One region of the Bradyrhizobium cosmicum genome, then DNA from elsewhere that is predicted to be linked to it. Evidence: riboswitches for the same ligand, from Rfam matches in the RefSeq annotation. Region 1 holds a riboswitch; the other holds the start of a gene.
What was found. Region 1 has a riboswitch for cobalamin ahead of FNV92_RS23620 (energy-coupling factor ABC transporter permease). Riboswitches for the same ligand answer to the same signal wherever they lie in the genome.

Region 1 (14,319 bases):
TCCTCAGCGCTCACGCCGAGAAGGCTCGCGGCAATCGCCGCCGATGTCGTGGTGTTGCCGATGCCCATCTCGCCGAAGATCAGCAGATCAGGCTGGCTGACCCCGGCGCGCGCCACCGCGCGCTGGCCGGCTTCGAAGGCGAACGCCAGTTCGGCAGGCGTCAGCGCGGCTTGGACGCTGAAATCGCAGGTACCATGGCGCGGCTTGTCGGTGACGACGCCCGTCATCTCCCCCTGCGCCAGCGTGCCGGCATCGACCACCTCGAGGCTCGCGCCAAGCTCGCGCGCCAGCACGGAGATCGCGGCGCCGCCGGAGGCGAAATTCGCCATCATCGCGATGGTGACGGCTTGCGGATAGGCCGACACGCCCTGCGCGACGATGCCGTGATCGCCGGCGAAGACGATGATCGGCACCCGCGCCGCACGCGGCTGCTCGGTCGCCTGCAGGCCCGCAAGCTCGATCGCGAGCTGTTCCAGCCGGCCGAGCGCACCGGTGGGCTTTGTCAGTTGCGCCTGCCGCGCGATCGCCGCCTCGCGGTGAACGGCGGAGACATCGGGGCACGTCTGATAGACCCATTCGGGAAGCATGCTGCCTCGCTTGGCTTACGCCCTGCGCTTGAGAATGTAGCTGTCCATGATCCAGCCATGCCGCTCGCGCGCCTCCTGGCGCGCGGCCACGATGCGCGGGCCGACCTCAACCAGCGCGCCGGATAGAACGACCTGGTCGGGCATGCCGAGATAGGCGCCCCACCAGATCTGCAGGCCTTCGGGATCAAGCGACTGGAATGCGGTGCCGCCGTCGAGCATCACCACCACGGTATCGACGCCCTGCGGCCAGCCACCCTCGCGCAAGCGGCGCCCCGTCGTGACCAGAAACGGTTCGCCGATGTCGTTGAGCGGCAGCGCATGGGCTGCGCACAGCGCCTGGATCGAGGTGATGCCGGGCACGACCTCAATTGTCGGCAAGGGAGTGAGTCGCCGTGCGATGCGCAACGAGGAATCGTAGAGCGAGGGATCGCCCCAGATCAGCAGCGCGACCTTGCCATCGCCTTCGAGATGACTCGCGATCGTCCGCGACCAGATCGCTGCAACCGCATCGTGCCAATCGTCCACGCCCTTGCGGTAGTCCGCTTCACCGGCGTCGCGCACGGGCAGATCGAACTCGGCGATGCGCGTCTGGTCGTTGGTCAGAACGTTCGTGCAGATCGTCCGCCTGAGATCGGCGAGATCGGATTTCGCGCTCCCCTTGCGCGGGATCAGGACGAGATCAGCCGCGTTGATGGCACGGATCGCGGCGCGCGTGAGCTGCTCGGGATCGCCGCAACCGATGCCTATCAGGGAGAGCGTGAGCATCGCGAGTGCGAAGGGCGACCGCGATGGCCGCCCGTTCGCTTGTCTCTCAGGCCGCGTTGTGCAGGCGCGGGGTGACGAGGCCGGGCGCGGTGACGCCGCGCAGCGACTTCGCCAGCGCCAGCACCGCCAGATCAGCCAGCGGCTCGATCACGATGACGAGCGCATAGGAGGCGGCGAAGGTCGCGATGTTGGCGAGATTGCTCATGGCAAAGCCGGAGCCATAGAGCGCCCAGAACGCGACCCAGCCGATCACGCCGGCCTGGTAGGTCGTCGAAAGCGCCAGCGCCTGGCGATAGCTGAGATCGACATAGGCGGTGTTGCGCGAAATGATCCGCGCTGCAATCGCCTGGATCCCAAACAGCGGCACCAGCAGCGTGGTGACGTTCATGCCGAATTGCGGCAAATCCGGCGGCTCGAAGAAGATGCCCTGGAACAGCAGACCGAAGGCGAGGCCGAGAGCTGCGGGGGCCGCCCCGAACAACAGGAACAAGGTCGAGCCGAGAATGAAGTGCACCTCGGAGACGCCGACCGGGAAGTGCGGCAGGATCTCGAAGAAGGTGAAGACAAGCGCGGTGGTGGCGAGGGTGCGCAACGCAAGCGAGCCGACGCCCTGCTCGCGCGCGGTCTCGACCGCGAGCTTCAGCGCAACACCGCAGGCGGCGATGCCTGTTGCGTAACTCAACACGAGCTTGGCGCCCGTCACGATCCCGGGTTCGATATGCATGGCTCAGATCCTTCCTGCCGTCACACCCGACGGCGTTGGCCTCAAAACACGCACGGCCGGTCTCCTGGCTCGCGGCTCACTGGGTTCTCCGGCCTTCCCGAGCCTTGCGGCCCAGTGGCGGTTCGGAGTCCCTTACCGCTTACAGTCGCGGGGGCGGCTGGGGTTTGGGGCGCCGCAACTGGGTCCGCCCATCCCCATTCCCGATTATGCTCCGGCGCTTTGCGCCGCGTCGAGCACCATGCATCTCCTGTGTGCCCCTTTCGCGGAGCCGGCGTCAAGGGGCGAGCGGCGGCCGGGGCGATCATGACGGATAATCCCCTGCGAGCGCACCGAACAGAATCACGGCCGCCGTCGACGCCGCGCCGCCGCGCGCAAGCTGCTCCGCCAGTTCGGCAATTGTGGTGCGGACCAGCCGCTCATCGGGGCGCCCGAGAGATTCAGCGAACAGCGCCGGAGTGCCTGGCGCCAGACCGTGCTCGATCAATTTCGCGACAAGCGCCGGAAAGGTGCGGCGGCCCATATAGACCACGGTGGTCGCTTCGGGATCGGCCAGCGCCGCCCAGTTCAGGTTCTGGGGCAGCTCACCGGTGACGTCGGCCCCGGTGACGAACTGCACCCGGCGCGAGGTGTGGCGCCGGGTCAGCGGAATTCCGGCTTGCGCCGCAGCGACGCAGGCGGTGGTGACGCCGGGAATGATCTCGTAGCCGATGCCGGCCTCGCGCAGCGTCTCGATCTCCTCCTCGAGCCGGCCGAAAATGCCGGCATCGCCCGATTTCAGCCGCGCCACGCGGACGCCGGTCGCCGCATAGTCGACCAGCAGCCGGTTGACGTGGTGCTGCTTGGTCGAGGCCCGCCCTGCCCGTTTGCCCACCGCGACGAGATTGGCGCCGGGACGGGCGAGATCGAGGATCGCGCCGGAAGCGAGATCGTCATAGAGCACGACGTCCGCCTCGCGCAGCCGCGCAACACCCTTCAGCGTGAGCAGCTCCGGATCGCCGGGGCCGGCGGAAATGAAAGTGACGAATCCGCTCACCGGTCCTCCGCGATCAGATGGAAGAACGTGCCGGTGGCGTGCCCCCGCCGCGAGCCGGTCTCGGCGATGACGGCGCCGGTAGCATCGTGCACGACCGCGAGCGGCGTGTCCGGCTGCGCGAGAATCGTCGAATAGTGGAACTCGTGGCCGCGCAGCCGCGCGCCGACCTGATGCCCCGGCATCGGGCCAGCGAGCGCGGCGAGACGATAGCCCAGATGCATGCGGCGTTTGGCAAAGCTCGTCTCCAGGCCGAGCAGGCCCGTCATCTCATGGCGGATGCCGTCGGCATCGGTGAGGCCCTCGCCTAGCACCATATAGCCTCCGCATTCGCCGTGCACCGGCCGCGTCTCGGCGAACGCGCGCAAGCTGCTGCGAAAGCGCGCATTGGCCGCGATCGTTCCCGCATGAAGCTCGGGATAGCCGCCGGGCAGCCAGCACACATCGGCGCTCGCGTCTGGCGCCTCATCGGCCAGCGGCGAGAACGGCTGGATTTCGGCGCCCGCCGCGCGCCAGGCTTCCAGCATGTGCGGATAGACGAAGGAGAACGCCGCGTCGCGCGCGATTGCGATGCGCTGGCCGGGCGGTGTTACGTTCAAACCATTCGCGGCGGGCTGCGGCGACCATGCCGCGGCCGATCGCAGCACCGCGTCGAGATCGACATGCTCGGCGACGAAGCGCGCCGCCTCGTCGATCAACGTGCCGATCTCCGCCTGCTCCTCGGCCTGCACCAGGCCGAGATGCCGCTTCGGCAGGCTGATCTCGGCATGGCGGGGCAGCGCGCCGAACACGTTGATGCCGGCCTCGATCAGCGCATGCCGCACGAGGTTTTCGTGGCGCGGGCTGGCGATGCGATTGAGCACGACGCCGGCAAGGCGCACGCCGGGGCGATAGTCGCGAAGACCTGCGGCGATCGCTGCCGCCGTCTGAGCCTGCCCGGAAGGGTCGATCACCAGCAGCACGGGCCAGCCCAACATCTGCGCGATATCGGCGGTGGCGCCGGTGCCTGAGACACCGCGCGCAGCAACGCCGTCGAACAGACCCATCGAGCCTTCGGCAAGCACGACATCGGCGTCCGCACCGCGGCTAACGAGATGCGCGATCGTTGCCCGGTCCATCGCCCAACTGTCGACATTGACCGAGGCCCGTCCCGTCGCAGCGGCATGGAAGGCGGGGTCGATATAGTCCGGACCGCTCTTGAAGCACTGCACGTTCAAACCGCGATTGCGCCAGGCGCGCGCGAGCGCCAGCGTCAGCGTCGTCTTGCCGACGCCGGAGGCCGGCGCGGAGATGACGAGGCCGGCCGCCATCACGACGCCTCCGGAAAGCGCGGCTCGGCGCCGACAGGCCGATAGCGGCGGTCGTAGTCGGCGGCATAGAGACGGCTCTCGTCAAAATTGGCAGCGCCGAGCGTCTTGCCGACCAGGATGAGCGCGATGCGTTCCATCTCGCTTCCGACGGCGCGATCGAGCGTCGCCAGCGTGGCGCGGACGATGCGCTGGTCCGGCCAGCTCGCGCGCCAGACGATCGCGACGGGACAGTCCGCGCCGTAATGCGGCGTCAGCTCGGCGATGATCGTGTCGAGCAGATGGATCGATAGATGGATTGCGAGCACCGCACCGGTCGCGGCGAATGCGGCGAGCTTCTCGCCCTCGGGCATCGCGCTGGCGCGGCCCGGCGTGCGCGTCAGCACCACCGTCTGTGCAAGGCCGGGCAGCGTGAGCTCAGTCTCCAGTGCGGCCGCAGCGGCCGAGAAGGACGGCACGCCCGGCGTGACCGTATAGGGAATCCCGAGGGACCGCAGGCGACGAAGCTGCTCGCCCATCGCCGACCAGATCGAGAGATCGCCGGAATGCAGCCGCGCGACATCCTTGCCGTCCGCATGCGCGGCAGCGATCTCCGCGATGATGTCGTCGAGCGACAGCGGCGCGGTGTTGACGATGCGCGCACCGGGCGGGCAATGCGCCAGCACACCTTCGGGCACCAACGAGCCCGCATAGAGGCAGACCGGACAGGCGGCGATCAGATCGCGGCCCCGCAGCGTCAACAGATCGGGGGCGCCCGGCCCAGCGCCGATGAAATGTACAGTCATGCGCCGTCTCCTTCGGCGATCGCGGCGGTGGCGGTGCGGTCCTGCGAGACCACGCGCGTCGCGATCAGCCTCGCGCGAGGGCCAGCGGCCGCGAGCGCCGCGGCTTCGGCGACCGAGCCCGTGCCGAACTTTTCAACGACGAGACTTGACTGCGTCGGCGTATCGACACCGGCCAAGACATCGGCTGATACCGCCTTGATCGGTACGCCGCATTCACGCGCGAGCTGCTTGAGCACCTCCGCATCAGCCTTGTCGCTGACGGTCGCCACCGCCGCAAGGCCTTCAGGGCCGCCGGCCGCCAGAAGAGCCTCGCGCAGCGAAGCCAGCGTGACATTCCGCTTGAACCCGAGTCCGGCGACCTTCATCGAACCGCACTCCACTGCACCACCGGCCGTGCCGCCTCCCACGACCGGAAGCGGCCGAGCGGCGCGGCATGCGCAATCTCGACCCGCATCAGCTCGCCGCCATGGCGCTGATGCAACTCGCCGAGCAGCGCTTCCGTTTCCAGCGTCACTGAATGAGCGACGAGGCGCGTACCGGGCGCGAGCAGCGACCAGACGGCATCGAACATTGCGCCATCGAGGCCACCGCCAATGAAGACGGCATCCGGTGCCTCCAGCGCTGCAAGGGCCTCGGGCGCTTTTCCGGGGATGACGCTGACACGATGCGCCAATCCGAACGCCGCCGCATTGCTACGGATATTCGCGACACGATCCTCGCGCGCCTCGATGGCGGTCGCTGACCCGCCGCACAGCGCCCACTCCACCGAGATCGAGCCCGAGCCGGCGCCGATGTCCCACAGCCGTTCACCCGGGCGCGGCGCCAGCGCCGAGAGCGCGAGGGCGCGCACCGGCCGCTTGGAGATCTGGCCGTCGTGGACGAAGAGATCGTCCGGCAGTCCCGAGCTGCGAGGAATGCCCTGAGTTCCCCTCGCCAGCAGCGCGACCGCAACCAGTTTCTCCGAGAGATCATCTGCAAAGAGGTCGACGCGATGCTGGTCGATGCGTTCGCGTGGACCGCCAAGGGCCGCAAGAGTCCACAGGAGTGAAGGGCCCCATCCGCGCTCCGTCAGCCATTTCGCGAGATCGCCGATCGCCGCTGCGTCGCGCACCAGACAGATGATGCGTGCGTCTTTTGCGAGATGCGGCACCAGCCGCTCGAACGGGGCGGCATGAAGCCCAAGGCACGCGACCGATTCGAGACGCCAGCCAAGCCGGGCGGCAGCGAGCGAGAATGTCGAGGGACCGGGATACGCGATCCATTCGTCACTATGGAGCTTCTCGGCAAGACTCGCGCCGGCGCCGTACCAGAACGGATCGCCCGAGGCGAGCACCGCGGTCGGCCGGCCACGGCAGCTCAGCACGATTTCCGCATCGAACGGCACCGGCCACGGACGACCACGCCCCGTCACGCCGGCAAGCGCCAGATGCCGCTCACCACCAAACACGGTTTCGGCATCCTCGAGCGCCTTTCGGCTTGCCTCGGACAGCCCGGCAAGGCCATCTTCGCCGATACCGATGATGGTCAGCCAGGGATCAGCCATAATGCGCGCCCTCATTCTGGGCGGAATTGCCGATGCGAGCCTGCTCGCCGCGGAGATCGCGCGCGCCGGCATCGATGCCGTCTATTCCTACGGCGGCCGCACCCGCGCGCCTGCCGATCAGCCGCTGCCGACCCGCATCGGCGGCTTTGGCGGCGTGAGCGGGCTTGCCGACTACATTCGCCGCGAAGGCATCACGCATGTGATCGACGCGACGCATCCCTTCGCTGCCGAGATGAGCCGAAACGCGGTCGCCGCATGCGCGGAAACCGGCACGCCGCTCATCGCGTTGGAACGCGCGCCATGGGTCAAGGCGTCTGACGACAACTGGATCGAGGTCGCTGACGTCAATGCGGCAGTCGCCGCGTTGCCCAACGCGCCGGCAAAAGTATTCTTGGCCATCGGCCGCCAGCACATCGCTCCGTTCGCGGCGAAGCCGCAGCACGCCTACACGCTGCGGTTCGTCGATCCGCCCGAAGCTTCCCTGCCGTTTCCAGCAGACGTGATCGTGTCGCGCGGACCATTCACCTTCGACGGCGAGTTGGGGATGATGCGCGCACGCGGCATCGCCTGGATCGTCGCCCGCAATTCCGGCGGCAACGGTGCGCGCGCCAAGATCGACGCGGCCCGCATGCTCGGCCTGCCCGTGATCATGATCTCGCGGCCGCGATTGCCCGAACGGTTGCGGGTCGAGAGCGTGGCGGAGGTCATGCAGTGGCTCGGTCATCGGACCTGCCTCGGCGCATAGACCCAGCGGCCGACACGGCGCGTCCGCGAATTGCAGACAATCACGAGCGTACGCATGTCGGCCATCTCTGGCGTTGCGTCGTTCAGCCTCACGGTCTCGATTGTCTCGTCAGCGGCACTGACCGCGCGGGCGAAGATCACCAGTTGCTCGCCGCAGCCGGCTTCCTTCAGCACGGCGAGCGCGCGGACAAATCCTTCCGGCCGGCTGGCCGAGCGCGGATTGTACATCGCGATGGCAAAATCGGCTTCGGCGGCCAGCCGCAGACGCTTCTCGATCACCGTCCACGGCTTGAGATTGTCGGAGAGATTGATCGCGCAGAAATCATGCCCAAGCGGCGCCCCGGCGCGGGCGGCCGCCGCCAGCATCGCGGTGATGCCCGGCAGCACGCGAATGGGAAGCTCCCGCCATTGCGGCGCCTGTTCGAGCGCCTCGAACACGGCCGAGGCCATTGCAAAGACCCCGGGGTCGCCGGAGGACACGACCACGACCTGTCCGCCTTCGGCGGCAAGCCGCAGCGCCTCGCTCGCGCGTTGCAGCTCTTCGCGATTGTCAGATGGGCGCAAGTTGAGGCCGGCCCGCGGTGGCACGCGCGCGACATAGGGCGCATAACCCAGAATGTCGGTGGCAGCCGCGAGTGCGGCGGAAACCTCGGGCGTCACCAGGCCATCGCTGCCCGGCCCGAGGCCCGCGATGGTCAGCGTGCCCGTCATTCGGCGGCGTCCGGATGCCGGCCCTTGCCGTGCACGAGCACGATCGCAAAGTAAGGACAATCGGCGGCATCGATCTCGGCGAGCCGCACCACGCGCTCGCCCGGCATGGTGCCGCGCTCGACCAGCCAGGAATCATCGAGCCGGCCGGCGGAGGCTAGCGCGCGGCGCACCTTTGCCAGGTTGCGCCCGGTCTTCATGATCACGAGCGCATCGGAATCGCGCATGCGCCGTTCGAGCTCGTCTTCAGCCAGCGTGCCCATCAGCACCGTCGTCACGTCGTCGCCGAGCGCGATCGGCTGGCCGACGCCATTCCAGCAGCCGACCATGCCGGGAATGCCGGCGATCACCTCGATCTCGACCCGGCCTTGCAGTCGCGTGTGCAGATGCATGAAGGAGCCGTAGAAGTAAGGATCGCCTTCACAGAGCACGACGACGTCGACCGCACGGGACAATCTCGCAAGGCGCTCGGCCCATTCGTCGTGGAAGCCGGCCAGCAGCTGCACGTACTCCGCGCTGTCGAAGGCGATCTCTGTCGTAACAGGATATTCCATGGGATATTCGGTGACGTCGGCCGCCAGCATGCCCTCGACGATGCGCCGCGCCTGCCCGGGCCGACCCTTCTTGCGGAAATAGGCGACATGCTGCGCGCCGCGCACCGTGCGGTCCGCGCGGACGCTCATCAGATCCGGGTCGCCAGGGCCGAGACCGCAACAGATGATGCGTCCCATGGCTACTCGCTCCGGCTCGCCAGCGCGTTCACGGCGGCAACGGTAATCGCCGAGCCGCCGAGGCGGCCCTCGACCGTCAGCGCCGGCACCGGCGGATCGGCCATCAGCGCCGCCTTGGATTCGGCTGCGCCGACGAAGCCGACCGGGCAGCCGATGATCGCCGCGGGCCGCGGGCAATCCCGGTCCTCCAGCATGTTGAGCAGGTGAAACAGCGCGGTCGGCGCGTTGCCGATCGCGACGATCGCGCCATGCAGGTGCGGCCGCCACAACTCCAGCGCTGCCGCCGAGCGGGTGTTGCGCATGGATTGCGCCAGCGCAGGAACGGCTTCGTCGCCGAGCGTACAGATGACGGCGTTGGCCGCAGGCAATCTCGCGCGTGTAATTCCTTCCGAGACCATGCGCGCGTCGCACAGGATCGGCGCGCCCTTCTGCAAGGCCGCTCGCGCAATGGTCGCCATGCCTGATGTGAAGCGGATATGTGCCTCGAGGCCGACCATGCCGGCGGCGTGGATCATCCGCACCGCGACCTGCTCCTCGTCCGGCGTGAAGCGAGCAAGATCGGCCTCGGCCCGGATGGTCGCGAAGGATTGCCGGTAGATCGCCGCACCATCGGTTTCGTAGACGTGCGGCATCAGTGCCCTCCGACCAGGATGGAGGGATCGCTGACGATGTCGGCGCCATTCAACCCGCGCAGGACCGGCTCGTCGCGCGTCGAGCCGCCGCGAACGAGGTCGAAGCCGGCGCTGGTCGCGACCAGCGTCACCGCGGACGCGCCGGAACGGGCGCAGCCCTTGGCGCAGCCGGAGACGTGCAGCCGCGTGTCGAGCGCGATGCGCGGCGCGAGCGCGGCGGCCAGCGCACGCGTGTCGGCGTGGGCCTCGCGGCAGCGCGGCGCGCCGCTGCAGGCAATGACGCGCAATGCGGGGTCGTGAGGCTCGGTGATGAGGCCCGCCCCGCTCGGCATCTCCCGCTTGCCCTCGCTCAGCACCATCCGCCACGGCGTCATGCGCAACGCATGACCGCAGCCGGAGAATTGATGCAGCGTCGTGTGCAGCATCTGTCCGAACGCAACGCCGACCAGGGCGCCGTGCGGATAATGCCCGGGCCGCGACGCGGCCATCACCGGTGCCGGTTCAGTCTCGCCGTTCAATGCTTGGGGCAACGCCGCGCCGGCCGCAATGTGGGCTGCCATGCGCCCTCGCCCGCCCTGCGCGCCGCCGGAGGCGATGAACCAGGATGCGAATGCGAGCGCGGTGCTCACGACCTCTCCACGCCCGACAAAACGGCCAAGCTTTGCGCCGTCGGCCCGCACCAGCAGGCGGCCGTCGCGGTCGCGTTCGATCCGCACGTCGGCGGAATCGCCGGCGAGTACGCGCGATTCTCCGTCATCGATGGCGAAACCGAATTTGGTGGGGAGTTCAAGCGAACTGTCCGCGAGCGCTTCTTCAAGCTCGGCAGCGAGCGCCTGCGTCTCGTCACCAACATTCCAGAACGGTGTCACCAGAATGTTGCGGCGGGCCTCGATGTCAGTGTCGGGATCGAGCAGCCGCAGCAACGCAAGTCCATCGAGCAGCCGGCGGTGGCCCTGTTCGGTGACGCCCCTGATCTGTAGGTTGGCGCGGCTGGTCACGTCGATCAGACCGTTGCCGTAACGCTCGGCGAGCTCGGCAAGACCGGCGACCTGCCCGGCTTCGAGACGACCGCCGAACGGGCGCACGCGGACCACGAGCCCGTCGCCCGATAGCATAGGGCGCAGCGCGCCGGGACACCAGCCCTTCACCGATGCTGCACTCATGAGGCCTCCCGCAGGGCAGCCGCGATCGAATTGCGCCGCGTTCGCCAGAGCGAGGCGTCGTGCAGGCGCGCGAAGCAGCTCTCCATTGCGGCGAGCGCCGCCGGATTTTCACGGGCCATGAAGGCGCGAACATCGGCATCGCCAATTGTCGCATCGTAATAGAGATCGAACAGATGCGGCGGCACGGCATCGGCCAGGTGAGCGAAGGCGGCCATGTGCTCCAGCGTTGCCGTGATCTCGGCGGCGCCGCGAAAACCGTGGCGCATCATGCCGGCGATCCAGCCCGGATTGACCGCGCGCGCGCGAACGACACGGGAGATTTCCTCGGTCAGCGTCCGTGCATGCGGCTGCTCGGGCCGCGTCGTATCGAGGTGATAGAGCGACGGCGTTGGCCCGCCGAGATGCACCGCTGCCGCCGCAATGCCGGCTTCATGCGCGGCATAGTCGGCGGCAAGCAGCAGATCGGTCTCCGGCAAGTCCTGGACGTGCACGAAGGCGTCGGCAGACGCGAGCCGCTGTTCGATGCCGGCGCGATCGGACTTGATCTCACCGTCGGCGGAGAACGCCCAGGACGATGCCGACAGCCAGGCCTCGCCGGCTGCGTCGCGCGTCTCGGGCGTGAAAGCATCGGGGATCGCCGAGAGACCCACGCCGTATTGTCCCGGCCGCGGGGCGAACACGCGGGAGGCGCGGTGGCGATAGGGATTTTCATCGCCCTCGTCCTCGCGGCCCGCGAGCGCCTCGGCGGCGGCTTCGAACAATTGGGCAAGGCCGGAGAAGACATCGCGGAACAGGCCCGACACGCGCAGCGTGACGTCGATGCGGGGACGGCCGAGCTCGGCCGGCGCGATGATGTGGTAACCGGTGACGCGGCCGGAGGCGTGGTCCCAGCGCGGCGCAAGGCCAGCCAGATGCAACGCCATGGCGAATTCCTCGCCCGCGGTGCGCATCGTCGCCGAGCCCCAGAGATCGACGACGAGCCCTTTCGGCCAGTCACCGTGATCCTGCAGATGACGGCGGAGCAGTTCTTCCGCGAGCTTGATGCCCTGCGCGTGCGCCGACGGCGTCGGCACGGCGCGCGGGTCAACGGCAAAGAGATTACGCCCGGTCGGCAGCACGTCTAGGCGCCCGCGATAGGGCGAGCCCGACGGTCCCGGCGCGACGCGCTGGCCGGCAAGCGCGGCCCGCAGCGCGTCCCGCTCCGCGTCGCCGCAAGCGCCGCGGCCAAACACGTGCAGGCCGTCGCCGTACTGGCTTTCCTTGAGATCGCAGACGAAGCGATCGATCCGCGGGATCGCTTCGGCCGGCGCGGCCGAGGCATCCAGACCAAGATCGTCTTCGAGGCCCGCCGCACGCGCCTCGTCGCGGATCGCCGCGATCAATCGCTGACGACGCGCTGGATCGAGACCATCGGCCGTCGAATATTCGTCGAGCAGCTGTTCGAGACGGCGCAGGCCCTCCGGCACCGCAGACGCTGCGAGCGGCGGCGGCAGATGGCCGATGGTGATAGCGCCGATGCGCCGCTTGGCCTGCGCTGCCTCACCGGGATCGTTGACGATGAAGGGATAGATGACCGGCACGTCGCCGATCAGGGCTTCCGGCCAGCAGGCCGACGAAAGCGCCACGGATTTCCCGGGCAGCCATTCCAGCGTGCCATGCGCGCCAATGTGGACGATCGCGTCGCAGCGCTGTTCGCGGAGCCAGAGATAGAACGCGACATAGGCGTGGCGCGGCGTGCGGGCGAGATCGTGATAGTCGCCATCCCGCGTGGCGGCATCGCCGCGCTCGGGCTGGACCGCGATAATGGATCGGCCACACGGGATCGCGGCGAAATGGAATGCGCCATCGCGGCAGCTCGGATCGTTCTCCGCAACGCCCCAGGCTTGCACGAGGTCATCCTGCAAGGATTGCGGCAGGCGCGAGAGCGCTGCGTGGTAGTCGGCAACGCTCCAGGTCAAGCTCCGCTTCAACAGCGTCTCGCCGAGTGCATCGACCGGCGCGACACCGAATCCGGCCGCAGCGAGATCGGACAGCAACGCCTCGACCGACGCCAGCGCATCCAGACCAACCGCATGCGCGATCTGGTGCGGGCGTCCCGGATAGTTTGACAGCACGATCGCCAGCCGCTTGTCGCCGGCGGGTGTTTCCGCAAGACGTCGCCAGGCCGCGACGCGCGCGGCGACAGCTTCCACGCGCTCGTCATCGGCGCGATGGGCCAGGTGCGAGAATTGCAGATCGGGATCGCGCATCCCGGCCGATTTGAAGCTGACCACGCCCGCGAACAGGCGGCCGTCAACCTCGGGCAGCACCACATGCATCGCAAGATCGCCCGGCGACAGACCGCGAAGCGAGTTCGCCCAGTCCTCGCGCCGCGCCGTCGAGAGCGCGACCTGGAAGACGGGACAGGATGCGGCATCGAACGGCGTCGTACCGTCATCGCCCAGCGCCGAGAACGCCGTCGCATTGACGATCGCGGCCGGCGGGTTTTGCGCAAGATGCGCCCGCAGCCAATCCGCAACGCCCGGAGCCTTCAGCGAGGTGACGAACACGCCATAGGCATCGAACCCCTTCCCGCGCAGCGCGGCGATCAGGACATCGACGGGGCCGGTGTCCGCCGCGGTCAGATAGGAGCGATAGAACGTCACGAACGCGCGTGGCTTCCCCTCGCCCACGGCCGGCGCAGCAATGACGCCGCGCGAGGGATCATAGAAACCCATCTCGGGAACGGTCGTCTCGCCGACGACCGGTCCGGCATAGAGCCCCGAGGCCAGCGCGAGCTGCGCGATCGCGGCTTGGGCAGCTACGGGACCGCCGGTGTCGCAGAGCACCTTGAGCCGCCGCACCGTCGAGACCGGCACGGTCGAATATTCATCGAGCCGCGCATCGTCGCGGCCATCGGCCGGCAGCACGGCGAGCACGATCCCGCGATCCTTCGCGAGTTGCTGAAGAGCCGCGAGCCCATACGACCAATAGGACTCGCCGCCGATCAGACGGACCAGAATCCCGCGCGCCTGCGCCAGCGTGCGCTCGACATAGGTGTCGACCGACAGCGGATGACGCAGCTCCGAAAGATTGGCGAGCCGCAGCGACGGCAGGCTGTCACGGCCGCGCCGCCAGCCGGCCGCGAACGCGGCCAGATCGGAATCCGAATACGAGAGCACCACGAGATCGGCCGCGTCCTGGCCGATGTCCCTTGGCGTCGCAGTCTCCTCGAGACCGCGGCTCTCGCGGAAGACGACGTGCATCAGACACCAAGTCCCGCTTTGATCGCGGCCTCGTCGATATCGCCGTGCTCGCCGATCACCACGAGCTTCGACTGCCTGCTGCCCGCGCCCCACGGCTTGTCGAACTGGTGGCGCACGCGCTCGCCGACCGCTTGCAGCAAAAGGCGCATCGGCTTGCCTTGCACGGCGATATAACCCTTGACGCGCAGCACGTTCTGCTCGCGCGACAGACGCTGCACCGAGGCGACCAGTGCGTCGATGTCGGTGACTTCAGGAAGATCGATCACGACGGAGGCGAAATCATCATGCTCGTGATCCTCCTCGCCGTCATGATGCGAGGGGCGTGCGGAAAGATCATTCTCCGCGGCAGCGCCGA
Region 2 (17,923 bases), 1.3 Mb from region 1:
CGATCCGGAAGTGCCCGCCGGCACCGAGATGGTGACCCAGACCATCCGTGAAGCGCTGCGCGACGCCATGGCCGAAGAGATGCGCCGCGACGCCGACGTCTTCGTGATGGGCGAGGAGGTCGCCGAATATCAGGGCGCCTACAAGGTCACGCAGGGCTTGCTGCAGGAATTCGGACCCAAGCGCGTGATCGACACGCCGATCACCGAGCACGGCTTTGCCGGCGTCGGCGTCGGTGCCGCCATGGCGGGCCTGAAGCCGATCGTCGAGTTCATGACCTTCAACTTCGCCATGCAGGCGATCGACCAGATCATCAACTCCGCCGCGAAGACGCTCTACATGTCCGGCGGCCAGATGGGTTGTTCGATCGTGTTTCGCGGGCCCAACGGCGCCGCCGCCCGCGTTGCCGCCCAGCACAGCCAGGACTACTCGGCCTGGTACTCGAGCGTCCCGGGCCTCAAGGTCGTCGCGCCGTTCTCGGCTGCCGACTACAAGGGCCTGCTCAAGGCCGCGATCCGCGACCCCAATCCGGTCATCTTCCTCGAGAACGAGGTGCTCTACGGTCACACCGGCGAGGTGCCCAAGCTCGACGATTTCGTGATTCCGATCGGCAAGGCGCGTATTGCCCGCACCGGCGGCCACGTCACGATCATCTCCTGGTCGAACGGCATGACCTATGCGCTGAAGGCGGCCGACGAGCTTGCCAAGGATGGCATCGAGGCCGAGGTGATCGATTTGCGCACGCTGCGGCCGATGGACACCGAGACCATCATCGCCTCCGTCAAGAAGACGGGGCGCGCCGTCACGGTGGAAGAGGGCTGGGCCCAGAACGGCGTCGGCGCCGAGATCGCCGCACGCATCATGGAGAACGCCTTCGACTATCTGGATGCGCCGGTTACGCGCGTCTCGGGCAAGGACGTGCCGATGCCCTATGCTGCGAACCTGGAGAAGCTCGCGCTGCCCTCGGTGGCCGAAGTGGTCGAGGCCGCCAAAGCCGTCTGCTACAGGTAGGCCATGGCGGGCCCGAAGGAGCAGCCATTGCCACCCGACGTCCTTGCCCGCGATGACGCGGTCGAGATCCTGCGCGTGTTCGTGCTGGACGGCGGGCTGTCGATGGCGTTCCAGCGTGCCTTCGAGGAGCCCGACATGTGGGGCCTGCTGCTGGTCGATCTCGCCCGCCACGCCGCGCGCGCCTATGCGCGTGAGAGCGAATATACCGAGGAAGACGCGATGAACCGGATCCTGGAGATGTTCCAGGCCGAGATCGAGCGTCCCACGGACACCGGCACGACGACACCGCGCGGGAAGGGACACTGACCGTGGCGATCGAATCCCACCATTTCGACTTCATGCTGGAGGCGATCCGCGAGGCGGAGGCCTCGATCGCGCAGGGCGGCCTGCCGATCGGCGCCGTGCTGACACGCGACGACAAGATCATCGCCCGCGGCCACAACAATCGTGTGCAGGAAAACAACGTGATCCTGCATGGCGAGATGAGCTGCCTGCGTGAGGCCGGCGCGATCACGTTCCACGACACCGTCATGTACACCACGCTGTCGCCATGCTCGATGTGTGCCGGCGCGCTCGCTCTGTTCAAGGTCAAGCTGGTGGTGATCGGGGAATCCGTCACCTTCGAGGGCTCCAAGGACATCCTCGACAAGTTCGGCATCCCCTGGATCGATCTTGCCGACAATCGCTCCATCACCATGATGAAGAATTGGCGTTCCGTCCCGGCCAATGAGCGCCTGTGGCAAGGCGACATCGGCAACTAAATCTAGGTCCTGTTCGTCCTCGCTTCCGGGGGCGAATTTTTGAAAAGTTTGTCTTGAGGTCAGCATGCCCATCAACATCCTGATGCCCGCTCTCTCGCCGACGATGGAGAAGGGCAACCTCGCCAAGTGGCTGAAGAAGGAAGGCGACAAGGTCAAATCCGGCGACGTCATCGCCGAGATCGAGACCGACAAGGCGACCATGGAGGTCGAGGCCATCGACGAGGGCACGATCGCCAAGATCCTCGTGCCCGAGGGTACGCAGGACGTCCCGGTCAACGACGTGATCGCGGTGCTCGCCGGCGAGGGCGAGGACGTGAAGGCGGCAAGCAGCGCCAAGCCCAGCGCTTCGGCGGCGCCGCCGAAAGCTCCCGAGAAGGCTGCCGAGGCTCCCGCTGCTGCGCCGGCTCCGGCCGCTGCGCCTGCTGCCCCCAAGGCTGCCCCGCCGCCCGCTGCTCCGGCACCGCAGGCCGCGGCTCCCGCCGCGCAGAGCAACGGCCATGGCGGCCGCGTGTTCTCGTCGCCGCTCGCCCGCCGTCTCGCCAAGGATGCCGGCATCGATGTGTCGATGGTATCAGGCACGGGCCCGCACGGCCGCGTGGTCGCCCGCGACGTGGAGCAGGCCAAGTCCGGCAAGGGCCTCAAGGCGCCCGCGGCGGCACCGTCCGGCGGTGCGCCTGGAATCGCGCCGACCATGTCGGACAAGCAGATCCTGTCGCTGTTCGAGCCCGGCTCCTACGAGATCATCCCGCATGACGGCATGCGCCGCACCATCGCGCAGCGCCTGACCGCGTCGATCCAGAACGTCCCGCACTTCTACCTCACCATCGACTGCGATATCGGCAAGCTGCTCGCCGCGCGCGAGGAGATCAATGCGGCTGCTCCAAAGGACAAGGAGAAGAAGCCGCTCTACAAGATCTCGGTCAACGACTTCGTCATCAAGGCGATGGCGGTGGCGCTGCAAAAGATCCCGAACTGCAATGTGAGCTGGACCGAAAGCGGCATGGTCAAGCACCACCATTCCGACGTCGGCGTCGCCGTGGCGATGCCCGGCGGCCTGATCACGCCGATCATCCGCAAGGCCGAGACCAAGACGCTCTCGACCATCTCCAACGAGATGAAGGATTTTGCCGCGCGCGCGCGTTCCCGCAAATTGAAGCCCGAGGAATATCAGGGCGGCACCACCGCCGTCTCGAACCTCGGCATGTACGGCATCAGCCACTTCACCGCCGTGATCAATCCGCCGCATGCGACCATCCTGGCGGTCGGCACCAGCGAGGAGCGTCCCGTCGTCCGCGGCGGCAAGATCGAGATCGCGCACATGATGAGTGTGACCCTGTCCTGCGATCACCGCGCCATCGACGGCGCGCTCGGCGCCGAGCTGATCGGGGCGTTCAAGCAGCTGATCGAAAACCCTGTCATGATGATGGTCTGACGCGGCGGCGGAGGGGGCAATTTTGCATGTCCGTACCCGATGGCCATGGATATCGCTGTTGCTCGGAGCCCTCGTCGCGCTCAATCCGATCGGGCTGGATTTTCTTCAGTCCGCCTTCCTGTCCGGGGAGCAACTATCGCGGAATATCGCTCGACCCATCGTGTTGAGCGCGCTGGCCGTCGTGATCCTGCTCGGGATCGTCGAATGGCTGGTCAGGTTTGTTGTCTTCAGGCGCCGTGCACGCGGCGTTAAGTCTTGAGTTGAACGGGAGCCGCTATGGCCGACACATCCTTCGACGTCATCATCATCGGCTCCGGCCCCGGCGGCTACGTTGCCGCGATCCGGGCCGCCCAGCTCGGCTTCAAGACCGCGATCGTCGAGAAATCCTATCTCGGCGGCATCTGCCTGAACTGGGGCTGCATCCCGACCAAGGCGCTGCTTCGCTCGGCCGAGATCTACCACTACATGCAGCATGCCAAGGATTACGGTCTGTCGGCGGACAACATCTCGTTCGATCCGAAGGCGGTGGTCCAACGCTCGCGCGGCGTCTCGAAGCGGCTGAACGACGGCGTCGGCTTCCTGATGAAGAAGAACAAGGTCAGCGTGATCTGGGGCGCCGCCTCGATCGACGCGCCCGGCAAGGTTACCGTGAAGAAATCCGACGCCGAGGCGCCGAAGGGCGCGCTGGGCGAGGGGAGCTACCAGGCCAAGCACATCATTGTTGCGACCGGCGCGCGGCCCCGCGTGCTGCCGGGGCTCGAACCCGACAAGAAGCTGATCTGGACCTATTTCGAGGCGATGGTGCCGGAGAAGATGCCGAAGTCGCTGCTGGTCGTCGGCTCCGGTGCGATCGGCATCGAGTTCGCCTCGTTCTTCCGCACGATGCGAAGCGACGTCACTGTGGTCGAGGTCCTGCCGCAGATCCTCCCGGTCGAGGACGCCGAGATCGCGGGCCTCGCGCGCAAGCGCCTGGAGAAGCAGGGCATCAAGATCATGTCCTCGACCAAGGTGACCAAGCTCGAAAAGAAAGCCGACAGCGTCGTCGCCACCATCGACGACGGCAAGGGCAAGCCCGTCACCACCGAGTTCGAGCGCGTGATCTCGGCGGTCGGCGTCGTCGGCAACATCGAGAATCTCGGCCTTGAAAAGCTCGGGGTGAAGACGGACCGCGGCTGCATCGTGATCGACGGCTACGGCAAGACCAACGTGCCGGGCATCTATGCCATCGGCGACGTCGCGGGGCCCCCGATGCTCGCGCACAAGGCCGAGCATGAAGGCGTCGTCTGCGTCGAGGCCATCAAGGGCCTGCATCCGCATCCCATGGACAAGCTCCTGATTCCTGGTTGCACCTACTGCAATCCGCAGGTCGCCTCGGTCGGTCTGACCGAAGCCAAGGCCAAGGAGGGGGGCCGCGAGATCCGCGTCGGCCGCTTCCCCTTCGTCGGCAACGGCAAGGCGATCGCGCTCGGCGAGGACCAGGGCCTCGTCAAGGTGATCTTCGACAAGAAGACCGGACAGCTTCTCGGCGCCCACATGGTCGGCGCTGAAGTCACCGAGCTGATCCAGGGCTACGTCGTCGCCATGAACCTGGAGACCACGGAAGAAGAGCTGATGCACACGGTGTTCCCGCATCCGACCTTGTCGGAGATGATGAAGGAAGCCGTGCTCGATGCGTATGGAAGGGTGCTGAATATTTGACCATCTTCGCCGCCGTCATTGCGAGCGAAGCGAAGCAATCCAGACTGTCTCCGCGGAAAGATTCTGGATTGCTTCGCTTCGCTCGCAATGACGGGCCGAGAGAGCCGTTTGCAAAACAAGAAGGAAATCACCCCATGCACGACAACGACAACCTCACCATCGAACGCCCGACCTTCGTCACCCATCTCGAATGCGCGATGGAGGGCGATCACTACGCCGCTGACCAGGTCCACAACCTCTCCAAGGCCGGCAAGCCGCTGCTGGTGCGCTACGACCTCGCCGGCGTGAAGAAGGCGCTGACCAAGGACGCGCTCGCGCAGCGCCCCGCCGACATGTGGCGCTACCGCGAGCTGCTGCCGGTGCGCAAATGCAAGGACATCGTCTCGCTCGGCGAAGTCACCACGCCGCTGATCCGGCTGCCCAAGCTCGGGAAAAAGCTCGGCGGCGGTGAGATCATCGTGAAAGACGAGGGACGCCTGCCGACCGGCTCGTTCAAGGCGCGCGGCCTCGTGATGGCGGTGTCGATGGGCAAGGCGCTCGGCATCAAGCACATGGCGATGCCGACCAATGGCAATGCCGGTGCGGCGCTCGCCGCCTATGCGACCTCCTGCGGCATCAAGACCACGATCTTCTGCCCGGCCGACACGCCCGAAGTGAACGTCAGCGAGATCGAACTGCAGGGCGCGACCGTCTACCGCGTCAACGGCTATATCGACGATTGCGGCAAGATCGTCGGCGAGGGCAAGGCCAAGGTCGGCTGGTTCGACACCTCCACGCTGAAGGAGCCGTACCGCATCGAAGGCAAGAAGACGATGGGCCTGGAGCTCGCCGAGCAGCTCGACTGGGACGTGCCCGACGTGATCTTCTACCCGACCGGCGGCGGCACCGGCCTGATCGGCATGTGGAAGGCCTTCGACGAGCTGGAAAAGATCGGCTTCATCGGCAGCAAGCGCCCGCGCATGGTCGCGGTGCAGGCGTCCGGCTGCGCGCCGATGGTGCGCGCCTATGAGGCCGGCACAGAGCATGCGACGCGCTGGGAGGACGCCCACACCATCGCCTCGGGCATTCGCGTGCCGCAGGCGATCGGCGATTTCCTGATTTTGCGCGCGGTGCGGCAGAGCAATGGCTTTGCGATCGCGGTCGATGACGACAAGATCTCGGCTGCGCTGAACGAGGTCGCGCGCGAGGAGGGGCTGCTGCTGTGTCCCGAGGGCGCCGCGACCTACGCCGCCTACAAGGACAGCCTCGCCGATGGCCGCGTCAGCAAGACCGATCGCGTGATGCTGTTCAACTGCGCCACCGGCCTGAAATACCCCCTGCCGCCGGTCACCCGGACGCTCGACCGCCACAAGCCGATCGATTACACGCAGTTCTAGTCTTCTCCCTCGCCTCGCTTGCGGGGGCGCGACGAGCTTCGCTCGCGCTGGGAGGGGCGGGGTGAGGGGAGTCTCCGCGGGAGCGGCGACAGTTGGGTCCGCGGAGACTCCCCCTCATCCGAATGCCGCACCATTCGACCTCTCCCCGCAAGCGGGGCGAGGTAAAGAAAAACAAAGAACATCGCTGGGAGAAAACAATGAAGAAGGCCGCCTGGGCTGCGCTGATCGGCATTGTCACGTTTACCGGCGCCGTGCGCGCCGACGACTATCCCTCACGTCCCATCACAATCATCGTGCCCTTCGCGGCCGGTGGCCCGTCCGATGCGATGGCGCGCGTGCTCGCCGAGCGGATGCGGACGTCGCTCGGTCAGCCGCTGGTGATCGAGAACGTCACCGGCGCGGGTGGCTCGATCGGCGTCGGCCGCGCGGTGCATTCGCCGCCTGACGGCTACACCATCTCGTTCGGCCATCTCGGCACCCATGTCGCCAACGGCGCCGTCTACAAGCTCAATTACGACCTCGTCGCCGATCTCGAACCGGTGGTGCTGCTGCCGAGCAACCCGATGATCGTCGTCAGCAAGAACGCGGTGCCTGCGACGTCGCTGAAAGAGCTGATCGAATGGCTGAAGTCGCGGCCGTCATCGCCGACCGCAGGCACTGCCGGTGCAGGCTCCGGCAGCCACATCGCCGGCGTCTATTTCGAGAGCGTCTCGGGCGTGAAGCTGCAATACGTGCCGTATCGCGGCACTGCGCCTGCGCTGAACGACCTCATCGCGGGACAGATCGACGTCATCGTCGACCAGACCTCCAACTCCATCAACCAGGTCCGCGCCGGCACCATCCGCGCCTACGCTATCACCGACGACAAGCGCCTGGCCTCGGCGCCCGACATTCCGACCGCGGAGGAAGCCGGGCTCAAGGGCTTCAACATGACGCTGTGGTCTGGCCTGTGGGTGCCCAAGGGCACGCCGAAGGAGATCGTCACCAGGCTCAATGCCGCAGCCGTGGAAGCGCTGAGCGATCCCGCCGTGAAGAAGCAGCTCGAAAGCCAGGGGCTGGAGATGACCCCGCAGAACCAGCTCACCCCCGAAGCGCTCGGCACGCGCCAGAAGGCCGAGATCGCCAAATGGTGGCCGATCATCAAAGCGGCGAACATCAAGGTGGATTGAGCGCAGGTGCTGGTGCGCTACTCCGATCCCATAAACCCCACCGGCGTCGCCACCGCAGCGGCATCCTTCGCCACCACGCGCTGGTCGCTCTTGCCGGCGACCACGCCGCTGCCCTCGAACCGCGCCCGGTAGACCAGCACGTTCTCGATCACGCGCTGGACGTAGTTGCGGGTCTCCGAGAGTGGGATGCGCTCGACCCAGTCGACCGGATCGACCTTGGGATCCCTGGGGTCGCCGCGCGCCTGCACCCATTCGCGCACGCGGCCGCGGCCGGCATTGTAGCCGGCGAAGGTCATGATCTGGTTGCCGCGATATTCCGACAGGAGTGCGCTCAGCTCGGCCGCGCCCATCTGGGTGTTGTAGACGGGATCGGAAACCATCTTGTCCCAGTCATAGGTCAGGCCGAAGCGCTTTGCGGTATCGCGGCCCGCTTCCGGCGTTACCTGCATCAGGCCGACGGCGTTGGCGGGCGACTTGTCGCGCTGGTCGAACGAGCTTTCGGTGCGCGCCACCGAATAGATCACGCTGGTCTCGATCGCGGGCGCGACCTGCTTGTGCTCGGGGATGCCGATGGTCGGGAAGGCGTAATGGTCGAGCGCCAGCCCGCGCGCCAGCGCCGACTTGCCGACCTCTAGCATCACGCGCGCATCGTTGCGCCGGCTGGCCAGTTCGCCGAGCGCTTCGAGCGCCGCGACGTCGGTACTCTCCTTGGCGAAATCCTCGGCGTAATAGAACACCATGTCGCGTTCGCCGATGCCGTAGAGCATCTCGGCGGCGCGCACGCGCTCGTCCGAGGGCGGGGTGTCGGCCGCGGCCAGCACGGGCGAGGGCGGACGCAGCTCGATGCGGTCAAGGCCAAGCTTCGCGCGGGCCAGCTGGCCGTAATAGGCGGTCGGATAGCGCGCCGCGGCCTGATAGCTCAGGCGCGCGTCCGCCATTGCATTCATCGCCTCGGCCGCGCGGCCGCGCCAATAATGCGCGCGCGACAGCGCGAGCGGATTGGCGGAGCCTTCGTCGATCGCGGCAAAGTGCATCATCGCCGTCCTGGGATCGTCGAGATAGCGCAGCGCGATCCAGCCGCACATGAAGTGATGGTCTACCCGGTAGACCTCCATCGCCGGGATGGCCGCCGTGCGCACCACGTCGTAAGCCGTCCTGGACTTGCCCTGGTCGAGCAGTTTGCGCGCGAGCAGGCGGCGCTCGCGCCACCAGGCGTCGGTGTCCTGCGCCGCCATCGTGTCGGGCGCGGCGGCCAGTATCACCTCGGCGGCGTCGTCGATGCGGTCGTTCTGGAGGTGCCATTGCGCGCGGCACAGCACGTAGCCGAGATCGCGGCGCGCTTCGGTCGAGACGTCCTCGAGATAGTCCTTGGCCTTGCTGGCCTTGCCGCTGACCGCGGCGCAGGCCTTCACGATCGCGAGCGCATCCTCGCCGAGCCGTTTTGCGGCGCGCCGTGCACCGGCATAGTCCTTGGCGCCGAGGCGCTTGTCCATGCGGGCGCGATGGTCGTCTGCAGTCAGCAGATCGCGGAACGCTTCGTAAGAATCCTCCTCGCTGCGCTCCGACAACTCGTCGGTGCGCCAGGCCTCGCGAACGAGACGCGCGGCTCTGTCGCTGTCACCTTCAGCGAGCAGTACGCGGGCGAGCGCGAACTTGCCCTTGGCGCTGGTCGGCCGGTCCATGGTGAATTTGTGCACGGTGGCCGCATCGCTCTTCTCCTGCCACAGCCGCGCCTCGGCGCGGCGGCGGAGCAGGGCACTGCTCGGCCAGTCCGGATTGGCGGCGAGAAAGGCCGCGTAGCGCTTGAAATTCGCGGTGCTCTCGGAATGGCGCAGGATGAACCAGTCGGCGAGCTTCGCCCCGGCGGGATCGGCAATGCGGTCGCGCGCCGCGCTCGCGTCGTCGGTCTTGCCCTTGCGCGCGAGATCGATGGCGTCCTTCAGCGCGGCGAGATCGCCGGTCAGCGGCGGCAGCATCGGCTTGTCCGAGACCTCGTTGTCCTGCTTGTTCGACTTGCGCTTGGCCTCGGCATGCCTGCCATGGCGCGACTTCGCCGCAGCGTGACGCTGCTTGCCGGCTTTCGCCTCATGTGTCTTCTTCGACGCGGACGATTTGTGACTGCTCTTCGCCGCCAGCTCGGCGGGGAGGAGGGCCATCGCGGCCACAGCAACGACACACGCGAGCGAGCGTAGGCACTGGTTCATTGCGTGGTCCCCCTGCGAAACCAGTACAAACCAAAGTCCGCGACGACATGCGGCTCGAGAATCAAACGACAACCAGACGATGCCACGGCATCGTTTCGCATTCCTCACGCTCACGCAACAATGCGGCAAAATACAGATGGGAACTCTGGAACTTCCGAAATCGCAAAAGGTGGTGGTTTTTAACCTTTGTTAACGAGTGGGGCTCTCGCGACGGTTGCGTACGACCGCGGCGTCGCGAATGGCCAGATTGCGCGTGTTCCCGCGGCGAAATCCGGTGTAATGAGTTCCCTGGACCCTCCTTTCAGCGTTTGCCCCGCCCTCATGCCGCTTTTCAACCAGTCGATCCGGCGCAAGATCGTCGGCATCGCCCTCGGATTGATCGTCCTGATGCTCGTCACCTCGATCCTGTCGATGGTGATGTCGAGCCAGGTCGGTGTCCTCCTGGGCGAGCTGAGCAACCGATACATCCCAGCCTATAGTCATCTGGCCCGTGCCAATATCCGCTCGCTGGAGCGGGCGCTGGCGCTGCGGCGAATGGTCATGACCAGGATGGGGTCGCCGTCGGACGAGGAGGCCTATGCCGCGCGGCTTCGCGACTTCGAGGGATTGGATCGCAAGTTCGAGGAAGAGGCCGAGACCGCGCGCAAGCTCATCAACGCCATCATCGACGACCCCAGCACTTATTCCGACAATGCCGCGCTGGCAAGGCTCGACGTCCGCATCGAAGGCGCTGTCACCGAGCTGCGGCGCAATCTTGACGACGGCAATGCCAAGCTGCTCAAGCAGATCGAGGCCAAGGACATGGCCGAGGCCCGCGGCACGCTGGAACAGCTCGACGCGCTGCGCGATGCGTTCAACCAGAGGATCGATGCTATCCGCGCCGACATGCTGACGCAGGTCTTCTTCTCGACCTCGCAGGTGATCAGCCGCCAGAGGCAGGCGATCATCATCTCCGGCATCGTGACCGTGCTTGCGGCGGTGGTCGGATTTGCGTTTGCGCTGCTCGTCTCCAGCGGCATCACGCGGCCGGTGCGACTGCTGCTTGCCGGCACCCGCGAGGTCGAGGCGGGCCGCTTCGACAAGACCATCACGGTCTCGACCACGGACGAGATCGGCGAACTCGCCGCCGCCTTCAACCGCATGATCGAGCAGTTGCGTCAGAACGAGCGCATTCGCGAGACCTTTGGCCGCTACATCGATCCCAAGGTGGTGCAGGGCCTGATCGACCGGCCCGAGGTCGCCATCGACGGCCAGCGCCGGGTGATGACCATCATGTTCTCCGACATGAGCGGCTTCACCTCGATGAGCGAGGGCATGACCCCGCGCGGCCTCGTCAAGGTGATGAACCACTACTTCACGGTGATGTCCGCTCCGATCAGGACGCACCGCGGCGTGATCGACAAATATATCGGCGACGCCATCATGGCCTATTGGGGCCCGCCCTTCATCGAGGAGGACGAGCCGGCGCTGCTCGCCTGCTTCGCCGCCATCGACATGGCCGACCAGGTGCCCGCGCTGCAGAAGCAATTGCCCGACCTGCTCGGCATCCGCGCCATGCCGGCGCCGTGCGATCTGCGGATCGGCATTGCCACCGGCGAGGTCCTGACCGGCAGCATCGGCTCCGAGCTGATGATGAGCTTTACGGTGATGGGCGACGCCGTGAACCTCGCCTCGCGCCTGGAAGCCGTCAACAAGACCTACGGCACCCGTATCCTGATCTCGCAGGCGACGGCGGAGGCGATCGGCACGGCCTGCGAGCTGCGTGAGATCGATCGCCTGACGGTCGCCGGCCAGAGCGTGCCGCAAGCCATTTTCGAAGTGATGAGCAAGGCGCACGGGCTCAGCGTGCCGCAGGAGACCCTGCGCGCGCGCTATGCGGAAGGCCTCGCCGCCTATCGCGCCCGCCGCTTCGACGAGGCTCGCGCCGCGTTCAACGCGGCGCTGGAAGCCGTCCCCGGCGACGGCCCGTCGCGCACGCTGCTCGCCCGCATCGCGCAATTCGAAGCCAGCCCGCCGGACGAGGGGTGGGACGGTGCTTGGCGGCTGGAGCAGAAGTAAGCGGTTGCGGCGGTGTCTCCACGCCGCCTTCACCGACGAAAATTCATTCTACTCCATAACGATGTTCGCCGTGACCTATTTCCCGGGCTTAGGTTTGCCGTCCTTGAGGCGTTTGATGGGGATACGCCGATGACAGATCTTGAGGACAGGCTGGAACGGTTCGAGACGCTCACCGCCGAATGCGAGTTGATCACCAAGCTCGCCACCGACAGCACCAAGCGCGAGTTCTATCTGAAGTTGGCGGAGCAGTATCGCCAGTTGGCGATCGATCTGCGGCAGGCGATTGCGACCAAGGCTGCGGCTTGAGGTCGATCTTCGACGTCAGCCTCGGACATGCAAACCGCTGCATGATGGGTGGAACCATCGCGGGGCCGCGCGGCTGAAAGCCGTTTTTAACGTTTGGCACGCATCCTTGAGGCGTGGAGACGCTTGCTGGGCTGCTCCGCTGTGGGAATGCCGCGGCTCGTTGCAATGCAACGCGACTCGCGGATATCGTTTGATCATGCCTCACAGGGCCCTCCCATGCGCCTCCTTGCGGTGATCGTGCTCACGCTGATGACAGCGGCCTGCAACCAGGAGCAGGACATCACCGGCTCGACTCCGGTCTGCGCGATGCGGACCTACACCTCCTACAATCCCCGCGACATCAACCAGTGCGTTGCGGCCTGCAAGGCGTGCGACCACGGCAACACCGTCACCTGCTCGACGTCCTGCACGCTCAAGGGTGCGCGCTGAGTCGCCTCGATTCCCCGGGACGGGACTGACGGTGCCCCGGCACCGGAACGATTGCGTCGGATCATCATTAGAACAGGCAGGCAGGACACGGAGTCCAATGGAATGGGGATGCTCGATCCCGGTCGGTTTCTGGTGTCATGCTCGCATTGCGAGGCCTGGCCGATGGCGGCGAATGTGAAACGCGCGGGCTGGTCGGCATCTCCGCACGAGGTCCGCTTCATGTGCCCGCGCTGCCGCCGCGAGGAGACCGCCATCATCTCCGCTTCCGGGCAGCTGATGCCGATCAAGCGCGCTGACATCCCGACGCACGACGTGGCCGTGGGCCAATCCCAGGCCTTGCGTCCAAGAGGGCGGACGTAAGCGCTGGCGCATTGCCTGATCCTTTTGGAACCCGGGCGACGCCTGGGCGTTTCTGCCTCGACATCAACGCATCGAGGGCCGTGCGAATGATCAGCGAACATTTCGACACCCGCACACGGATCAACATGAAGCTGGCGCTGGACCGGATCTGCCGCAATCGCCCCGTCGGCGAGGACCATGGCTTCCGCAGGTCGGTCGCCGAGAAGATCATCCGCTGCGCGCTGACGGGCCGTACCGGCATCGGCCAGCTCGTCGATGCCGGTGAGCGGGCGACGGTGCGGACGCGCTTTGAAACCGAACGGGCCTGATTGCGCCAGCTCAATCCTCGGTGCGGGACTTCGGTGCTCACGCAACCGGCCGATTGACTCCCCGCTTGTCCGGCTCGTAGATTGCTACGTGACGGTTCTCCTCACGGAGATCAAAAGGGAACGTGGTGCGGGAATGTCCAAACTTTCGGGATTGTCTCAATGCCATGGCTGCCCCCGCAACTGTAAGCGGTGAATCTCTCGTCATATGCCACTGGGAATCTCGGTCCCGGGAAGGCGACGCAGAGGTAACGACCCGCGAGCCAGGAGACCTGCCGTCAGCCGTGGTCACACGCGAAGATGTCGGTCGGGGAGTACAGACATTGGCTTCATCGGAGCAATCCATCGCTCCGCGGTGAAACCTCGTTCGCTGTGACGTGCCACTGACGTCACACCGAGGTTACAACTGTGTCCCGTATTGTCTCTGCCGCCAGGCGCCTCAGCGCCGGCCTGTTCGCGACCACTTCTCTTTGCTCGCTCGATCCATCGCTCGCCCGCGCGCAGCAAGCCGTCGCCGAGCAACTGCCGCCGATCGAAGTGACGAGGCCCGACGACCCGAACCGCACGCGCGCCCGGGCGACCGGCGACGGCGACACGACGAGCCGGCGTGCGCCCCCGAAGGTCGCCCGGAGCGGAGCGCCGGCAGCCGGTTCCTCCGGCGCCGCCAGTGAGGCCGTCGCCGGCACCGGCGGCATTGTCGGGGCCGCCACGACCGTGATCACGGCCGCGGACATCGCACATGCGCCGTCGCAGACGCTCGCCGAGATCATCGCGGCGCAAGTCCCGGGCGCCCAGATCACGACGCTTTATGGCGGCCCGGTTACCGCGAAGACCGGCGTCGATTTGCGCGGCTTCGGCGCGTTTGCCACCGCCAACACGCTGGTGCTGGTCAACGGCCGGCGGCTGAACGACATCGACATGGCGCAGGTGGACCTCTCCACCATCCCGCTCAATTCAATCGAGCGCGTCGAGATCACGCGCGGCAATTCCGGCGCTGTGCTCTACGGCGACAATGCGGTCGGCGGCGTGATCAACATCGTCACCAGGAACGGCGTCGGCGGACCGCCGGTGGCCGCGCGCATCGAGGCCGGCTTCGGCTCGTTCAACACCAGGCTTGGCAATTTCTCGACGTCGCTCAATTCCGGGCCGTGGTCGACCTCGTTCTACGGCAACGCCGTCAGCACCGACGGCTACCGCGACAACAATCGCTATGTCCAGAAGAACGGCGTCGGCAATCTCAACTACACGACATCGGGCCTGACCGCTTTCCTGACCGTAACAGGCGACGATCAGGAACTGCGGTTGCCGGGCGGCCGCACCGTCGATCCCTCCATCGGCCTCGACGAACTCGCCAGCAACCGAAGGGGGACCAGCACGCCCTTCAACTATGCCAACCAGCAGGGCTTCAGCGCCACCGCGGGCTTCACCAAGACCCTGGTCAACGGCGTCGATCTCATCGTCGACGGCGGCGTGCGCGACAAGAAGCAGCAGAGCGCGTTCTTTGCGAGCCCAGCGCCGGTGCCCGCGTTCTTCACGTCGACCTATGTCGACGCGGATCTGACGACCTGGTCGATCACGCCGCGGCTCAGCGTGAAGAGCCTGCTGCTGGGACTGCCGTCGCAGCTGTTGACCGGCATCGACTATTACGATGCGAGCTTTCAGCAGAACCGCGGTGCCGGGCAGGGGCTCGCGCCCTGGCACAATTACGACCTCAGGCAGCAGACGGTTGCGGGCTATTTCCAGCACACACTGGGCGTGGCGCCGACTACCGAATTGTCCTATGGCGCGCGGGTGCAGACCATCAGCCTGTCGGCCCGCGACAAGTTCGATTCCTCAGCTCCGTTCAACGCCGACATCGGCGCGCTCCCGCTCAGCAGCAATGAGACCCAATACGCGCTGCATCTCGGTGCCGAGCATCGCCTCAACGAGACGGTTTCGTTGTTCGGCCGTGCCGCGCGCGCGTTCCGCACGCCCGACGTCGACGAGCGCGTGTCGTCAGGTCCGTCGTTCGACCCCTTCACCTTTGCTGCGATCCCGCAGACGTTCCAGCTCAAGACCCAGACCTCGCAGGATGTCGAGGGCGGGCTGCGCATCAAGGCAGGCGGGCTGCAGATGCAGAGCAGTCTCTACCTGATGGACCTCAGCAACGAGATCCATTTCAACCCCATCCTGTTCTACAACACCAATCTCGATCCGACCCGCCGCTATGGCTCGGAGACAAGTCTGTCATATCGCGTCAACGATGCCCTGCTGCTGCGTTCCGCCATGGCGGTCACGCGGGCCGTCTTCCGCGAAGGCGTCTGGGCCGGCAACGACGTGCCGCTGGTGTCGCGCTACACCGCCAGTGCGGGCGTCACCTGGAACATCTGGCAGAACTATGTGGTGCTCGATGCCACCGCGCGGTTCTGGAGCGAGCGGCGCATGGACAACGACCAGGCAGGAACGCAGAAGCCGATTCCTGCCAACGGCACCATCGACCTCAAGCTCAGCGGACAGTTCGAACGCTATTTCTGGTCGCTGAGCGTCAACAATGTGCTGAACGCGCTCTACTACGACTATGCGATCGCGAGCACCTTCACCGATGGCCGCTTCAGCGCCTATCCGCTGCCCGGCCGCACTTACCTGCTCAAGGCCGGCGCCACGTTCTGACCCCGGGTGGGGCTGTCATATGCCCTCAAATGCACTAGGCTTCAAACAGAAGGAGATCATCCATGGCTCTCGACATCCTGCCGTCTCACGGCGACCGTCTGCGGCTTCATCCGGTTGCGCCGCGCCTCGCGCCGATGTTTGGCTTTGTGCTGCTGACAGTGTCATGCGCGCTGGCAAGCTTCGCGTTCGCCTGTGCCACGCCGTTCGCGGCTTTCGCCGTCGTCGCCGCGGCGATGCTGCCGCTGCGTCCGGCGCTGCTCGTCGTCACCGGCGCCTGGCTCGTGAACCAGAGCATCGGCTTTGGCGTGCTGCACTATCCCATCGATGGCAGCACCATCGCCTGGGGCCTTGTCATCGGCGCGGCTGCGCTTCTCGCGACCATTGCTGCGTCGAGCATCCTGCGCATGCTGCCGCAGGGCCGCACGCCGCTGATGCTGGCGCTCGCGCTGGTCGCCGCCTATGCGGTCTATGAGCTTGCGCTGCTTGCCGCGACGCCGTTGCTCGGCGGCGAGGGCGCCTTCACCGCCGCCATCGTGACGCGCATAGGGCTGACCAGCGCCGCCTGGCTCGCCGGCCTCGTCGCTACTTGCGAGATCGTTCGCCTGGTCGATCCGCTCGGCCGTGCGATGCGGAACGCGTAAGGCGCCACCGTGGTTCAAGTCCGGTCATTGCGATGACCGGACCTTGACCCACCGCCGCAAGGCGACGGCCGTCCAGAGCGCGCACGCTGCCGCGGGGAATGACATTGGTATCTGGCGACGTAGCCATGTCCATGGCTGTCCACGCCGACTCACTTGGCTGAGCTCAAATCTCCGAACCAAGCGCGGGCGCATCATTACTGTGGTCAAATCTAAAGTTGCGTCTCGTCATTTCCGCGAGGTATCGAAGTAAGCCAACCCGTGTCCTTGGGGCCACGATTGTGCTGTCCACGCAACAGTTCCGGGCGATTTAACCGTTATCGCAGTCCGTTCGTATCAACGCCGCTTTTTGGCCACACCCGAACATGAATAAAATTGCTCTAATGTTTAGGGCTGCGGTGCCCGTGACAGGCGAAGGGAAATCCCAAGGTCGATTCAAATCTTGGGTCTGATTTTCCGGGTCTGACAAGGGTTAGCCAAGGAAACTGGTCGCGATGGATGCGAAGACCAACATCAAGCAGAGGCTGCCGAGCCGTCACGTGACGGAAGGCCCTACGCGCGCGCCCCATCGGTCCTACTTCTACGCCATGGGCCTGACCACCGAGCAGATCCACCAGCCCTTCGTCGGTGTCGCTTCGTGCTGGAACGAGGCCGCTCCATGCAATATCTCCCTGATGCGCCAGGCGCAGGCGGTGAAGAAGGGCGTGGCATCGGCCGGCGGCACGCCACGTGAATTCTGCACCATCACCGTCACCGACGGTATCGCCATGGGCCATGACGGCATGCGCTCCTCGCTGCCGTCGCGCGAGTGCATCGCCGATTCCGTCGAGCTGACCGTCCGCGGTCATGCCTATGACGCGCTGGTGGGCCTTGCCGGCTGCGACAAGTCGCTTCCGGGCATGATGATGGCCATGGTCCGCCTCAACGTGCCTTCGATCTTCATCTACGGCGGCTCGATCCTGCCCGGCAATTTCCGCGGGCAGCAGGTCACCGTGCAGGATATGTTCGAAGCGGTCGGCAAGCACTCGGTCGGCGCGATGTCGGACGAGGATCTCGACGAGATCGAGCGCGTGGCCTGCCCCTCGGCGGGCGCCTGCGGCGCGCAGTTCACCGCCAACACCATGGCGACCGTCTCGGAAGCCATCGGCTTGGCGCTGCCATACTCGGCCGGCGCTCCAGCCCCTTATGAAATTCGCGACGCCTTCTGCATGACCGCGGGCGAGAAGGTGATGGACCTGATCGCCCAGAACATCCGGCCGCGCGACATCGTGACCCTCAAGGCGCTGGAGAATGCGGCCGCCGTTGTCGCCGCCTCTGGTGGCTCGACCAATGCTGCACTGCACCTGCCGGCGATCGCGCATGAGTGCGGCATCAAGTTCGACCTGTTCGACGTCGCCGAAATCTTCAAAAAGACACCTTATGTCGCGGATTTGAAGCCGGGTGGCCGTTATGTCGCCAAAGACATGTTTGAAGTAGGTGGCATACCGCTTCTGATGAAGACGCTGCTCGACAACGGATTTCTCCACGGT

Region 2: linked by a shared signal. The riboswitch ahead of FNV92_RS17030 (TonB-dependent receptor) and the one ahead of FNV92_RS23620 (energy-coupling factor ABC transporter permease) in region 1 are both predicted to bind cobalamin.

The regions. Positions count from the first base shown of each region.
Region 1 covers NZ_CP041656.2:4,869,597-4,883,915, forward strand. Annotated here, with positions in the region: gene cobT (nicotinate-nucleotide--dimethylbenzimidazole phosphoribosyltransferase) at 1-587, opposite strand, end outside; gene cobF (precorrin-6A synthase (deacetylating)) at 603-1,352, opposite strand; gene FNV92_RS23620 (energy-coupling factor ABC transporter permease) at 1,399-2,076, opposite strand; cobalamin riboswitch at 2,114-2,332, opposite strand; gene cobA (uroporphyrinogen-III C-methyltransferase) at 2,378-3,109, opposite strand; gene FNV92_RS23630 (cobyrinate a,c-diamide synthase) at 3,106-4,416, opposite strand; gene cobM (precorrin-4 C(11)-methyltransferase) at 4,416-5,198, opposite strand; gene FNV92_RS23640 (cobalamin biosynthesis protein) at 5,195-5,563, opposite strand; gene cbiE (precorrin-6y C5,15-methyltransferase (decarboxylating) subunit CbiE) at 5,560-6,741, opposite strand; gene FNV92_RS23650 (cobalt-precorrin-6A reductase) at 6,740-7,486, shown strand; gene cobJ (precorrin-3B C(17)-methyltransferase) at 7,462-8,196, opposite strand; gene FNV92_RS23660 (precorrin-2 C(20)-methyltransferase) at 8,193-8,924, opposite strand; gene FNV92_RS23665 (precorrin-8X methylmutase) at 8,927-9,556, opposite strand; gene cobG (precorrin-3B synthase) at 9,556-10,719, opposite strand; gene cobN (cobaltochelatase subunit CobN) at 10,716-13,964, opposite strand; gene cobW (cobalamin biosynthesis protein CobW) at 13,964-14,319, opposite strand, start outside.
Region 2 covers NZ_CP041656.2:3,522,828-3,540,750, forward strand. Annotated here, with positions in the region: gene FNV92_RS16960 (pyruvate dehydrogenase complex E1 component subunit beta) at 1-1,009, shown strand, start outside; gene FNV92_RS16965 (DUF5076 domain-containing protein) at 1,013-1,315, shown strand; gene FNV92_RS16970 (nucleoside deaminase) at 1,318-1,770, shown strand; gene FNV92_RS16975 (pyruvate dehydrogenase complex dihydrolipoamide acetyltransferase) at 1,835-3,202, shown strand; gene FNV92_RS16980 (hypothetical protein) at 3,261-3,461, shown strand; gene lpdA (dihydrolipoyl dehydrogenase) at 3,479-4,900, shown strand; gene FNV92_RS16990 (threonine synthase) at 5,035-6,276, shown strand; gene FNV92_RS16995 (tripartite tricarboxylate transporter substrate binding protein BugD) at 6,474-7,445, shown strand; gene FNV92_RS17000 (lytic transglycosylase domain-containing protein) at 7,463-9,649, opposite strand; gene FNV92_RS17005 (adenylate/guanylate cyclase domain-containing protein) at 9,971-11,707, shown strand; gene FNV92_RS17010 (hypothetical protein) at 11,837-12,013, shown strand; gene FNV92_RS17015 (hypothetical protein) at 12,230-12,442, shown strand; gene FNV92_RS17020 (hypothetical protein) at 12,545-12,802, shown strand; gene FNV92_RS17025 (hypothetical protein) at 12,889-13,110, shown strand; cobalamin riboswitch at 13,186-13,401, shown strand; gene FNV92_RS17030 (TonB-dependent receptor) at 13,516-15,756, shown strand; gene FNV92_RS17035 (hypothetical protein) at 15,819-16,397, shown strand; gene ilvD (dihydroxy-acid dehydratase) at 16,889-17,923, shown strand, end outside.